Algoriphagus sp. Y33: one gene and its partner. The protein of the gene in region 1 interacts with the protein of each later gene in a pairwise test. Links are inferred from orthologs where the notes say so. Each region holds a gene or a part of one and is shown on either strand. Other genes may lie near its edges.

What was found.
Region 2: the proteins of rlmN (region 1) and ftsZ interact in binary tests that used the Escherichia coli proteins (3 or more experiments, as listed by UniProt). The link is inferred for Algoriphagus sp. Y33 from one-to-one orthologs.

What each region holds. Positions count from the first base shown.
Region 1 is NZ_CP061947.1:5,120,864-5,127,278, reverse strand. What follows is about bases 126-2,980. They hold rlmN (23S rRNA (adenine(2503)-C(2))-methyltransferase RlmN), read right to left. Parts: upstream 2,160-2,980; coding sequence 1,092-2,159; downstream 126-1,091. Other genes in these bases: ID165_RS20930 (6-bladed beta-propeller), read left to right, coding at 2,733-2,980; ID165_RS20940 (outer membrane beta-barrel protein), read right to left, coding at 558-1,034; ID165_RS20945 (rhomboid family intramembrane serine protease), read left to right, coding at 126-398. Outside these bases: more of ID165_RS20945, read left to right, coding at 1-125; more of ID165_RS20930, read left to right, coding at 2,981-3,935; ID165_RS20925 (ABC-F family ATP-binding cassette domain-containing protein), read left to right, coding at 4,203-6,131; ID165_RS20920 (hypothetical protein), read left to right, coding at 6,224-6,415.
Region 2 is NZ_CP061947.1:6,031,972-6,038,366, forward strand. The notes cover bases 1,039-3,873. They hold ftsZ (cell division protein FtsZ), read left to right. Parts: upstream 1,039-1,538; coding sequence 1,539-3,209; downstream 3,210-3,873. Other genes in these bases: ftsA (cell division protein FtsA), read left to right, coding at 1,039-1,430; ID165_RS24910 (NADPH-dependent FMN reductase), read right to left, coding at 3,213-3,737; ID165_RS24915 (purine-nucleoside phosphorylase), read left to right, coding at 3,833-3,873. Outside these bases: ID165_RS24895 (cell division protein FtsQ/DivIB), read left to right, coding at 1-109; more of ftsA, read left to right, coding at 120-1,038; more of ID165_RS24915, read left to right, coding at 3,874-4,660; ID165_RS24920 (SDR family NAD(P)-dependent oxidoreductase), read right to left, coding at 5,065-6,395. UniProt on the Escherichia coli protein: Essential cell division protein that forms a contractile ring structure (Z ring) at the future cell division site. The regulation of the ring assembly controls the timing and the location of cell division.

The DNA of each region.
Region 1 (6,415 bases):
TCTTCTATGTGATTCTATCATTTGCCAATTCTGTAGGTGCTAATGCAGGCGGAGAACTGGCACACTTGGGAGGAGCATTGCTTGGTTATCTCTACATCATTCAGCTCCGTAAAGGAAATGATTGGGGAGTGCCTGTGCAGAAGGTTGGGATTTTTTTCGAGGATCTTTTCTCCGGGAGAAAAAGCAATGTAAAAGTCTCCTACCGTAAAGCAAAAACCACCAGTGGGGGTGGATTTTCCTCTTTCAAGAAGTCTTCTAAATCTACTTCTACACCCGTTAATTCCGGTGAGGCAACCCAAGAGGAAATAGATAAGATACTGGACAAAATCGCCGACAGAGGTTACGAAGCACTGAATAAGGAAGAGAAACGGAAGCTGTTTGAGTTTTCGAAAAAGTAGAATTTTAGCCGCAAAGAGCACAAAGAAAACGCAAAGGTCACAGCCAAGCTTGATCATTGATTAGGACGAATAGTGAATGTGGCTTATTATTCTATCACATAGTTTCTAGGCTCTAGGTTCTAGAATCTAATATCTTACATCTTGATACTTGCTACTCACTTACAATGGAATTGCCAACCCAACTCTAAATCCGACTTCTCTTGGAAAAGGGCTTTGGAAGCGAAACTCAGTACTTAGGCCAATAAACTCCGTCACGCGTACATACGCTCCCACACCCATATTAGCTCCTTTTTGGTTTCTTCTCGTACCTGCTCCATCCGGCTGGGTATCTACCCAAGTCTGACTATATCCTGCCATAAAATAAAGCTGGGAAGGTCCTTCTGAAACATAATACCGCAAATCGGCACTGAGGTTACTTTCCTTTCCCACCTGCGGAAAGACAAACGTATAACTGGGCATCAGGGCGAATTTGTCTACAAAGAAATATTCTATTCCAGCACCGACTCCGAAGTTATGGTACCTCAAACCATAGGTTCCATAGCCATGAAACCGTGCATTTCCCTGTTCCTGGGTTTGAGCTGCAGTGACAAAAGAGGGCATAAAAACTGTCCAAAAAATCAGTAAAGCCTTGTTCATAACGTATGTTTTTAAAATAGATTAGTAGTTAGATGGCTTTAGCGAAGAAAGCAAATCTCAGGCGGTATTCAGTTCAGCCACTTCGTTTTTATTGGCCAATTGTCCACAGGCTGCATCGATATCCTGGCCACGGGATTTTCTTACTTTGGCTATGATTCCCTGTGACTCCAATACCCGTACATACATGTCCACGGCTTCTTGCTTAGCCTGTCGGAATTCTCCCTCGTCTATTGGATTATATTGGATCAGATTGACTTTGGAAGGGATGATCTTGCAGAATTTTGCCAGCGCACGGGCATGTCTCTCGTCGTCATTGATCCCATCCCAAATCACATATTCGTAGGTGACTTTCCGTTTGGTCTTTTCGTACCAGTATTTTAGAGATTCCCCCAGTTCTTCCACGGGATTACTGTCGTTGATAGGCATCAAGCGTGAACGGGTTTCATTGATGGCTGAGTGAAGCGATACCGCCAAGTTGAAGCGAACTTCATCATCTGCGAGTTTACGGATCATTTTAGTCACGCCTACGGTAGAAACAGTGATTCTTCGGGGTGCCATTCCCAGCCCTTCGGGTGAGGTGATCTTATCTATTGCTTCCAGCACATTGGCATAGTTCAGGAGCGGTTCTCCCATTCCCATAAAAACAATATTGGTCAGTGGACGCTGAAAATAGGTTTCCGCTTCATCTTTGATCGCCACCACCTGATCGTAGATCTCGTCTGGGTTCAGGTTACGCATGCGCTTCAATCGTGCCGTGGCGCAGAAATTACAATCCAGGCTGCAACCCACCTGAGAGGAAACACAGGCAGTAATCCGCTTTGTCGTGGGTATCAGAACTGACTCTACGATCTTGTTATCATAGAGCTTTACCGCATTCTTGATCGTCCCATCAGAGGAATGCTGCATCAGATCCACACGGATATGGTTGATCTCAAAATGCGCTTTGAGCATTTCCCGTGTACTCAGCGAGATATTGCTCATCTCATCAAAGTTCTTCAGAGACTTATTCCACAGCCATTCATATACCTGTTTGGCGCGGAATTTCTTTTCCCCATGAGCCAAAAAGAATTCTTCCAACTGGGAAAGGGATAGCTTACGGATGTCTTTTTTCTGAATTGCTTCCATAGCACAAAGGTAAGACTTTTCAGACTAGCAAGTAGCTAGAGAAAAGCATCAAGATACGAGAGCCAAGATTTTAGAATCAAGGAATTTCGACTTGAAAGTAGAATTTGGTGAAATTCTAATTAGGTAATTTCCATGGGTTCTGGGAATAATTATAAAGTGTCCGATTTTGCATACCCTATACAGGGTGTTTTTAGTGAACTGACGATTTTTTCGTTTTAAAGATTTGGATTGAAATAATAATAATATGTTACGGCTAGCTAATCAGTCGGTTAGTCGCTCTTGGCCAAGAGGTAGTTAAAAAATTGAAATTTTAAAACCACGAAAAAAGTAATTTTAGGAATAGGAATCGTTGGCATGATGACTTTATCATTCACTCCAATTACACAGACTCCAGCAAGTGGAAGTTATTGGATACAAACGATTGATTGCACTGGAGGGGGAAGTGTAACACGCTGTAGATTTGATGGCTCCCAAACTTGTGATGTATCAGGTCAAAAGCATTGCGATGAAGTTGGAACAATAGGGTAATTAGGTAAGCTGCCTGTGGAAGACAGGCAGCTATAACACAGAATAATGGGCAAAACAACTATACTTTACTTTCTTGTTTTTTTTACTCTTTTGTCATGTAAGCAATCCTCCAAAAAAAGTATTGTAAATGAGAGAGTGATAAAAATTGATTTGGACAATTCCACCCAACAGAAGTTATCGGACATATTCAAAGGGATAAGTTATACTTTATTAAAAAGTGATGATGCTAATCCTTTGGTAGAGCCCTATCAAATTCATATAAATGACAAGTTTATTTACGTACAAGATTATTTTAACAGCAATGTACACAGGTTTGACAGATTTGGAAATATTGATTTTATATTTAAAGCCAACGGTCAAGGACCAGGAGAATACCAACAAGTGGAAGTTTTTCAGGTTAGGGAAGACACTCTTTTAATTTTAGATAGAAGTCTGAGGAAGATAGTGTCATTTGACACTGTCCAATCACTATTAACAGAGGAAAAAATTCCAAAAAATGCCTCTTCATTTATTGCGAGAAGTGGAAGAACCTTGTTTTTTATGAACAATATTAGGGACGGATCAGATTACAATTTTCTAGTATTTGAGGGAAAGGAACTTATTGAAGAAGCAATCGAAATCAGACTAGGGTTCGACAAATTTCAGTTTGGGGTCCGTAATGGTTTCAGTCCCGGTTTTGAGGGAGGATTTGTTTTTCCTATTCCTTATACAAGCCAAGTTGTTTTTTTCGACGAGAAGTTAAAATTCAAACAGCGTTTGGAATTTGATTTAGGGTTACAGGGTGTAAATGAATTGGATTTTATTAGATTAAATAGTGTTGATAGAGATACTTACCAAAATTTCATCAGGGAAAATCAGCTAGTGGAACACATTTCAATGTTTACTGCATTGGGAGATTTATATTTTATGTCTTTATACCAATATAATAAGGGCATACATTTTATCTTATTAGATAAAGAATTCAATATTTTGTCCCAAGTTTCTGGTTTTGAAAACGATATAGATGAAATGCGGATCAGAAATATCCCATGGACATACTACAATGATCAAGTGATTTATAGTATTAATTCTATTGATTTTTATAATGACTATGCTAATAAATTTGCTGGGGAAAAGGTAGAAATCGAGCCAGATAACATCCATGATTTTTTTCAAAAGAATAAGGAGGAATTGATGAATGACCAAACTGTATTGGTTTCATTGAAGCTTCGAAATGACCTTTCTTCTGTTTCTAAAGTACAAAGGTAAGCCTTTCTGGAGTAGGATGGAGATTTAACTATTTTAAAACTCAAGAACCACCAGCATGGTGATTGAAAATCTCTAACTAATGGACTTCCATAGAGTGATTTGGCTCAAAAATGTCCAAAACCATCTAATTCTGCTCATTCCTTCCACGTGCCGTATTTTTATTCAAATTGAGCTGGTCATCGTAAAACATGAAATAATTACTTGTGCATTTAAGAAGCTCATTTGAATTAAAGCATTTCTTGCCTGCCTTTTCCTTACTTTTGCGGCATGAATTACCTTTCGGTCGAAAATCTCAGTAAAGCGTTCGGTGAGCGCAAGCTTTTTTCCAATATCTCTTTTGGCATTTCCCAAGGCCAGAAAATCGCCCTTGTAGGCATCAACGGCGCAGGCAAGTCTACCCTGATGAAAATAATCATGGGCTTGGAGATTCCTGACACAGGTCAAGTTGGAACCAATCAACAGGTGAAAGTGGCCTATGTGCACCAAAACCCGGTCTTTGAGGGGACAATGAGTATTTACCAGACCATTTTCGATCAAAGCAATTCTGAAGTGCTCAAGGTGATCGAAGACTATCACAAAGCCATGCTGGAAGCAGAGCGGGGCATTGATAATTCTGATAAGATGTCGGTATTGTTTGAGAAAATGGACGCGTTCCAGGCTTGGGATTTTGAATATCAGGTGAAAGAAGTGCTCGGCAAACTGGGGCTTCATGATACAGATCTTCCTGTAGGGACACTTTCCGGCGGGCAGCGTAAGCGGGTTGCCTTGGCAAAAGCGATTCTGGAAAAACCTGATTTGTTGCTACTTGATGAGCCGACCAACCACCTTGATCTGGAAACCATTGAATGGCTGGAAGACTATTTGGCGAAAGCCAACCTTGCACTTTTTATGGTCACTCACGACCGCTATTTCCTGGAAAAAGTAACCAACGAAATCCTAGAACTCGATCAGGGAAAAATACATCGCTACCAAGGGAACTATGGTTACTTCCTTGACAAGAAAGAGGAGCGAATGGAGATCGAAGATATAGAACTCGAAAAAGCCAAAAGCCTATACAAAAAGGAACTGGATTGGATCCGTCGTCAGCCAAAAGCAAGAAGCACCAAGGCAAAATACCGCGTGGATGCTTTCGAAGATACCAAAGAAAAAGCCTCCCAAAAGCGTGAAGAACGTGATATTCAGTTGACTGTAACTACTCAGCGGCTTGGTAATAAGATTATAGAAATCGACAAGCTCCAAAAGTCTTTTGGAGACAAGCCCATCGTCAATGATTTCTCCTACACCTTTAAGAAGAAAGACAGGATCGGAATAGTAGGCCCAAATGGTGCCGGAAAGACTACTTTCCTCAATATGATCACGGGTCAGCTTGCCCCTGATTCCGGAACCGTTGCTATCGGGCAGACTACAGCTTTTGGTTACTACAAGCAGGAAGAAGGGAGTTTTGATGAGGAAAAGCGTCTGATTGACATTGTAAAGGAAGTCGCAGAAGTGGTGACGATCGCCGGTGGTGCTACGATTACCATATCCCAGTTTCTGACTCAATTTGGCTTTCCCCCAAAGCAACAGCATACGCCAATCGCCAAACTCAGTGGAGGAGAGCGTAGAAGACTTCAGCTATTGATGGTTCTGATCAAAAATCCAAACTTCCTAATTCTGGATGAGCCGACCAATGACCTGGATTTGATGACGCTGAACACGCTGGAAGAGTTTTTGGATACCTTCCCGGGCTGTTTGATCATCGTTTCCCACGATAGGTATTTCATGGATCGCTTGGTGGAACATTTGTTTGTCTTCGAAGGAGAAGGCGAGATCAGTGATTTTCCGGGAAATTATTCTGAGTTCCGCGAGACAGAAAAGAGCCAAGAATCTAGAACCAAGAGTCAGGAATTCAGAACCAAGAGTCAAGAAGAAAAGACACAAGCAACAAGTAGCAAGAATCAAGATGCTGAAGCCAAAGTTTCGGCTCCTACAAAGGCTAAAGCCAGTTTTAAGCAAAAGCAAGAATTCAAGGAGGTGAATGCTTCCATTGCCAAACTGGAAAAGGAAAAATCTGTTATTACCGAAAAAATCTCTGCGGGAATAGATGATCATGAGGAATTGATCAAGCAATCCAACCGCATGGGAGAAATCAATGCTGAGTTGGAAGAATTGGAATTGACTTGGTTGGAATTAAGTGAACTGGACGGGATAGAGTAACTGAAATGTTAAGCGTCATTGAGAACGACGAGGGAGTGAAGCAATCTCTTTTCAATTAAGCTGAAGGAAAGCTATAGGGCACGAAAAACACAATGGAAAGTAACAAAACCTATCATTTACTATTTAAGTACGGCCTATTGGGCATTGGTCTTTTAGTAATATTTGTGCCACTGCTGTCCTTTGTTTTTCCATCGGCAGTTGAGTTAAATGGAGAAGCTGGTGTTATGAGTCCAATTACAACTAGTGTATTTGGAATTATTGGAGTGATTCTCATAGTACTTTTC
Region 2 (6,395 bases), 910 kb from region 1 along the record:
TAAGTTTGACCGAATAGCGGTCTTTTATAAGGAAATACTACCCCGCAAGGGTTGGAATGCTTACGACAGGGTAAGTGTAAGGTTTAAGGATCAAATTGTCTGTGAATAATAGCTTGGATATGGAAAATAAAGAACTAATAGTAGGACTGGATATTGGGACAACCAAGATCTGCGTTATCGTGGGCCGCAAAAATGAGTATGGCAAACTCGAAGTCTTGGGTATGGGCAAGGCCGTTTCGGACGGGGTTGATCGTGGTGTGGTTACCAATATAGACAAGACCGTCCATGCAATAGAAAAGGCAGTTGAAGAGGCATCCGAAATGGCAAACGTGGATATCGCAGATGTCATAGTGGGTATAGCCGGTCAGCATATCCAAAGCAAGATCCAAAGTGGCAGTATCATGCGCCAGCCTACGGATGATGAGATCACCATTGAAGATGTAAGGAGACTTTCCAGCGAAATGGAAAACATTCTTATTCCTCCGGGCAATACCATCATTCACGTAATGCCGCAGGATTATACCGTGGATTATGAAGGGGGGATCAAAGATCCTGTAGGGATGTCCGGCACTCGTCTGGAAGCTGATTTCCATATCATCACAGCCCAGACTACCGCTATCAACAATATCAACAGATGTGTACGCCGTGCAGAATTACTATCCAAGCAGTTAATTCTTGAGCCATTGGCAAGTTCACTTTCTGTATTGAGCGATGATGAGAAAGAAGCGGGCGTTTGTTTGATAGATATAGGGGGCGGAACCACAGACATCGCCATCTTCTATGAGAATATTATCCGTCATACCGCCGTGATTCCTTTGGGTGGAAACATCATCACCAAAGACATCAAAGAAGGCTGCATGGTGATGCAGAATCAGGCTGAACTACTGAAGACCAAGTTTGGCAAAGCCATCACAGAAGAAGCAAATCCCAATGAAATCGTATCAATACCCGGTCTGAGAAATAGAGCTCCCAAGGAAATTTCTATCCGAAACCTAGCTTCAATTATTCAGGCAAGAATGGAAGAGATTATTGAGATCGTGCAGAATGAAATTATGCAAAGCGGACATTACAAAAAACTGGCCGGTGGAATAGTGTTGACAGGGGGGGGCTCACAATTACAGTTTATCAGTCAGCTATTTGAATACATGACGGGACTTGATACGAGAATTGGCTATCCGAATGAGCATTTGGGTAAGTCAGTAATTGAGGAGGTGAAGAGCCCAATGTACGCTACTTCTGTAGGTCTTGTACTTGCAGGTTTCAAAGCACTTGACGACAGAGATCAAGGTTATGCCAACAGAACGGCAAACGGAAGAACCATTAAAAGACAAAAACCAATGGACATCAGTCCAAAAGATATTTTCGATAAAATAGCCGGAAGACTGAAAGGAATTCTCAGTGATGATATCGGCGACGATATTAACTACTAGGGCTTATGATTGGGGGAGATTGTTGGCTTTGCTGCCAATTTCCCTTTTTAAAAAAACACTAGTGCAACCATAGAAAATTCACCAATAAATATAAATATGTCAGATAACATGAAAGATTACAGATTTGATTTACAGAAAAACCCCAAGTCGATTATTAAAGTAATCGGTGTAGGGGGAGGCGGCTCCAATGCCGTGAACCACATGTTTGGGTTAGGGATTAAGGATGTGGAGTTTGTGGTAGTCAATACAGATGCCCAAGCGCTTAAATCTAGCCCGGTTCCGCTTAGATTGCAGCTTGGTGCCAATTTGACCGAAGGTCTAGGTGCCGGTGCCAATCCTGAGCAAGGAAGGAATGCAGCCATAGAATCAGAGGATGAGATCCGTGAGCTATTGGCTGATAATACGAAAATGGTATTTATCACTGCCGGAATGGGTGGAGGTACCGGTACAGGTGCAGCTCCCGTAGTTGCTAGAATTGCGAAAGAACTTAATATCCTGACAGTGGGTATTGTGACCGCGCCATTCATGTTCGAAGGAAGAAAGAAAATGAATGTTGCCCAGGCCGGTATTGAAGCATTACGGGAAAATTGCGATACTGTACTGGTGATTTTGAATGACAAGCTAAGAGAGATCTATGGCAATCTTGCTATAAGAACTGCCTTCAGCAAAGCAGATGATATTCTATCTACTGCTGCCAGATCTATCGCTGAGATCATCACTGTTCATCAGGATGTCAACGTGGATTTTGAAGATGTGAAGACGGTAATGAAAGATGCAGGTGCAGCTGTGATGGGTTCTTCCACTGAGGAAGGCGAGGGACGTGCGATCCGTGCTGCAGGTGCTGCCATCTCTTCTCCCTTGCTAAACAATGTGGACATCAAAGGAGCTGAGAAGATCTTGCTTTCTATCATGTCCGGAGAAGACGAGGAATTGTCTATGGACGAATTGAGCGAAATCACTGAATATATCCAAGAAAAAGCGGGTGACAATGCAGAAGTGATCTTCGGCCAAGGTATCGACGCAGAACTGGGCAAAGCTATACGCGTGACAGTGATTGCTACAGGTTTTGAGATGGATCGACTTGAAGGAACAGGAAAGAAAGTAGAAGCGCCAAAGGCTGTGACAATTCCTGTTCCTGCGCCTAGCACTGTGCAAGAAGTGGAAGAGGAGAAAACTGTGATCAATTTGGATTCAGGAAAATCTGAGAAAGTAAGGGAAGAGCCGGTTGCAAACGGATCGACTTTCGTGTTCTCTATGCCAAAAACTTCAACTCCTTCACCAACTTCTGCGGCTGAAGTGAAGCCGACAACTGAAACTCCAAAGAAGGAGTCTGTAGAAACGCCTATGCCGTCTCCTAAGAAAGAAAGCCTATTTACTTTCATGAAGCCTAAGGAAGAAGTGAAAGCTGAAGCGCCAAAGCCTGCTCAGGAGAAAATTGTACACGATCTTTTTGAGGAAGAGGAAGAAAAGAAAACTGTGGAAGAAACTAAAAAAGAAGAGCCTGCCTCTCCGGCTTTTGCAAATGATTACTATGAGCAAATGAAACAAAAAGCTATTCAAAGAGCACATGAGCGTTTCGAAAAGCTAAAAGGCAACCGTGCATTCAATCCAACTCCTGAAGAATTGAAAGAGAAAATGGAAGTGCCTGCCTATCAGCGCAAAAATGTCGTGTTAAACGAACCTCAGCATAGCTCTGAGCCAAGCATCAGCAAGTACAACTTGAGCGATGACAATGAGATTCTAGGAAATAATAGATTCCTGCATGATAATGTGGACTAAGTCCTAAAAATCAAGTAGCATGTCTGCCTGGGTTTGCAGCAAGTCCAAGTACAACCTGTTGGTGAGCAGGTTATCTGACATATTTTGCTCTATTTTAGCCAGTTTTGGCTTAAGAGCGAGGACATGCATTCCCAGATAATGGAAGATGTCGGTAAGGTGGCTCATTGCGATGCCACCGCCGCCTATTCCGGAAGAAATGCCCACTAGAGCACATTTTTTATTCCTAAATGTATTAGGATAAGTCATCCCGTCGATGAAAGTTTTTAGTATTCCCGGGAAAGAACCGTTGTATTCAGGCACAATGAAAACAAACTTTTTCCCATTAACCAACTGATCGTGAAACTCGTTATACAATTCATGTTTCCCGTTATTTTCATACAAGGCGTTCTCAACAAAATCTCCAGGTAAATTTTCCAATTCCAAGATTTCGGATTGCACCCCTCTTTCCTTTAAAATGCTTTGATAGAGCTCAGCGATGGTTTTGGAAACAGAATTTTTGCGGTTGGTTCCTACGATTATCTTGATCATTTTTTTGTTTTTTATGAAAGAACTACATTCTTGGCTCTGCAAAAGTTCGAAGATGCTCGGTAATTTATATATTTAGGGCTGGCAAATTAATCTCTATGAACTACCTAACTCAAATCTCAGAAGCAGCTTCGTTTATTCGTTCGCAATATACCAGTGATGTGTCAATCGCTATCATTCTTGGAACAGGGCTTGGACATTTGGGAGATCAGATCACCATTGAGAAAGAAATTGAATATGTTAATATCCCCCATTTCCCACTGGCTACAGTAGAAAGTCATTCAGGGAAATTGATTTTCGGGGAACTGTCAGGCAAAAAGGTCATGGCGATGAAAGGAAGGTTTCATTACTATGAAGGCTATTCTATGCAGCAAGTTACTTTTCCCATCCGTGTCATGAAGCAGCTCGGGGTGAAAACCTTACTCGTCTCAAATGCCTCCGGAGGGCTCAATCCTGATCAGGAAGTAGGGGATGTGATGTTGATCCGTGATCAAATCGATTTGTTTCCCGAAAGCCCTCTTCGAGGGAAGCATTACAATGAGTTTGGACCGAGATTTCCGGACATGAGCGATGCTTATTCCGCAAATTTGATTGCAATTGCGCTTGGATTTGCAAAAGAAAATAATTTCCGGGTGCATACGGGGGTTTATGTGGGAGTGCAGGGGCCAAATCTGGAAACTCCCGCAGAATACAAGTATCTACGGGGTATCGGAGCTGATGCTGTGGGAATGAGTACTGTGCCTGAAGTGATTGTAGCTAGGCAAATGGAGATAGAGGTTTTTGGGATTTCTGCGATCACCGACTTAGGTGTAGAAGGCAAAATTGAACCTGTTACCATCGCAGCTGTACTTGCAGCTGCCGCTAAAGCAGAGCCTATGATGGCCGAAATTATCAAGGAAGTGGTGAGGCAGATAGAGATAGATTGAAGGTAAAAACTCAATGGTTGTCCTACTTTTCCAAAAGCAGGACTAGATTTTTGTAACCGTATAGCCACATAGAGATCATAGAATAGAGTTTACCTATTTCTGTGCAAATGCTAATATTTTTCAATTTTACGATAGGATAAAATTCTGAGCATAAGGTGTCAGGTATGGGGATGCATGTTTTATTTCTCTCATTCAGAGCTTTTGGAGACAATTGAATTTCAACATAACCCAACCCTGAGGGTATTTAGGGCTTTCAGCCTTTTTTAGAATGGGGGTGGTTCATTAACCGTACTCTCTGCGGTAATCTCCATCTTCACTGTGAGCGCTTTTCATAGTTGTCCTGCTTCTCCAGAAGCTGGACTAAGTTGCTATTTTGCGCCATGGCGGGAGATAATAACACCTGTCTACCAGCTAGTAGGCTTATAGTCCTTCAGAAACTTGCCATTCCAGTGTTTTCCCGTATTAATCCCATCAAAGAGTGGATCCAGCACCCGGGCTGCTACATCGACTATATCCAGTGGGGGCTGGAAGTCGTGCAATTCTTGCTTTCGTTTAGCAAGTTCCACAGGATCCTCATCAGTTACCCAGCCTGTATCCACAGCATTGGTGTAAATCCCAAATTTAGGTAATTCAGCTGCAGAAGTCAGTGTCATCATATTCAATGCGGCCTTGGCCATGTTGGTATGGGGGTGTCTGGCTTCCTTATGAAACTGATGGAATTTCCCTTCCATTGCCGAGACATTGATGATGTGCTTTTTGCCCGTACAGTCTTTCTTCATAATGTTCACTAGGCGATTGCAAAGCACAAAAGGTGCAACAGAATTAACCAACTGTACTTCCAGCATTTCGTTGGTGTGGATTTCTCCCAGTTTCAGCCTCCAGCTGTTGGTTTTTCGTAAGTCCACTTGCTGAAGGTCTGCATCGAGTTTTCCGAGTGGAAAAATTTCTTCAGAACTTAAAGAATCGTCAATGCTATAGGGGATTTGTGTGAGCTTGGCAGAGGAAGTAAGTCCAATTCCCAATTGCTTTCCATGCCAGGATACAGGCAGGTTTTTGTTCTCTCCTTCGGCAAATTCCTGGCTCAGAATGCGGATCTCTTGAAGGCAAGCATGGTGATCGGAAAGTAGTTTTTGCGAAGCCGAAGAAAGATCAGACCGGGACAAGGATTCGTTTTCCATCAAATGCTGATAGAAACCGCTTGGTCTTCGGACTGTCTGGGCGGCATTGTTAATTAGCACATCCAGTCTTGCGTATCGTTGCTCGATGTAATTGCAAAAAATCTCCACACTAGGGATATGTCTCAAATCCAGTCCATGAATGTGAAGACGGTCACCCCATTCGCTGAAATCAGGCTCCTTGGCATACCGCAATGCAGAATCCACGGGAAACCTTGTCGTGGCTATCACCGTAGCTCCGGAGCGAAGCATCATTAGCGTGATCTGGTAGCCGATTTTCAGCCGGGAACCTGTGACCAAAACCACTTGATCTTTCAGGTCTGCCGTCTGGAAGCGCTTGGCATAATTGAAGTCTCCACAACTCGTACACATGGTGTCGTAGAAATGGTGAAGTCGGTCGAAGGATACCTTGCAAACATAACACGTTCTGGGAGATTCAAGTTGGAGAGCTTTATCTGCTTCCTTGCCTGTCAAGTCCAGCATGCGGGGAGCTATGAAAATCGAGGCATCCCGTGCGGAGCGAATTCCTGTAGCATTGCGGGCAGAACTGTCTTTAGCTG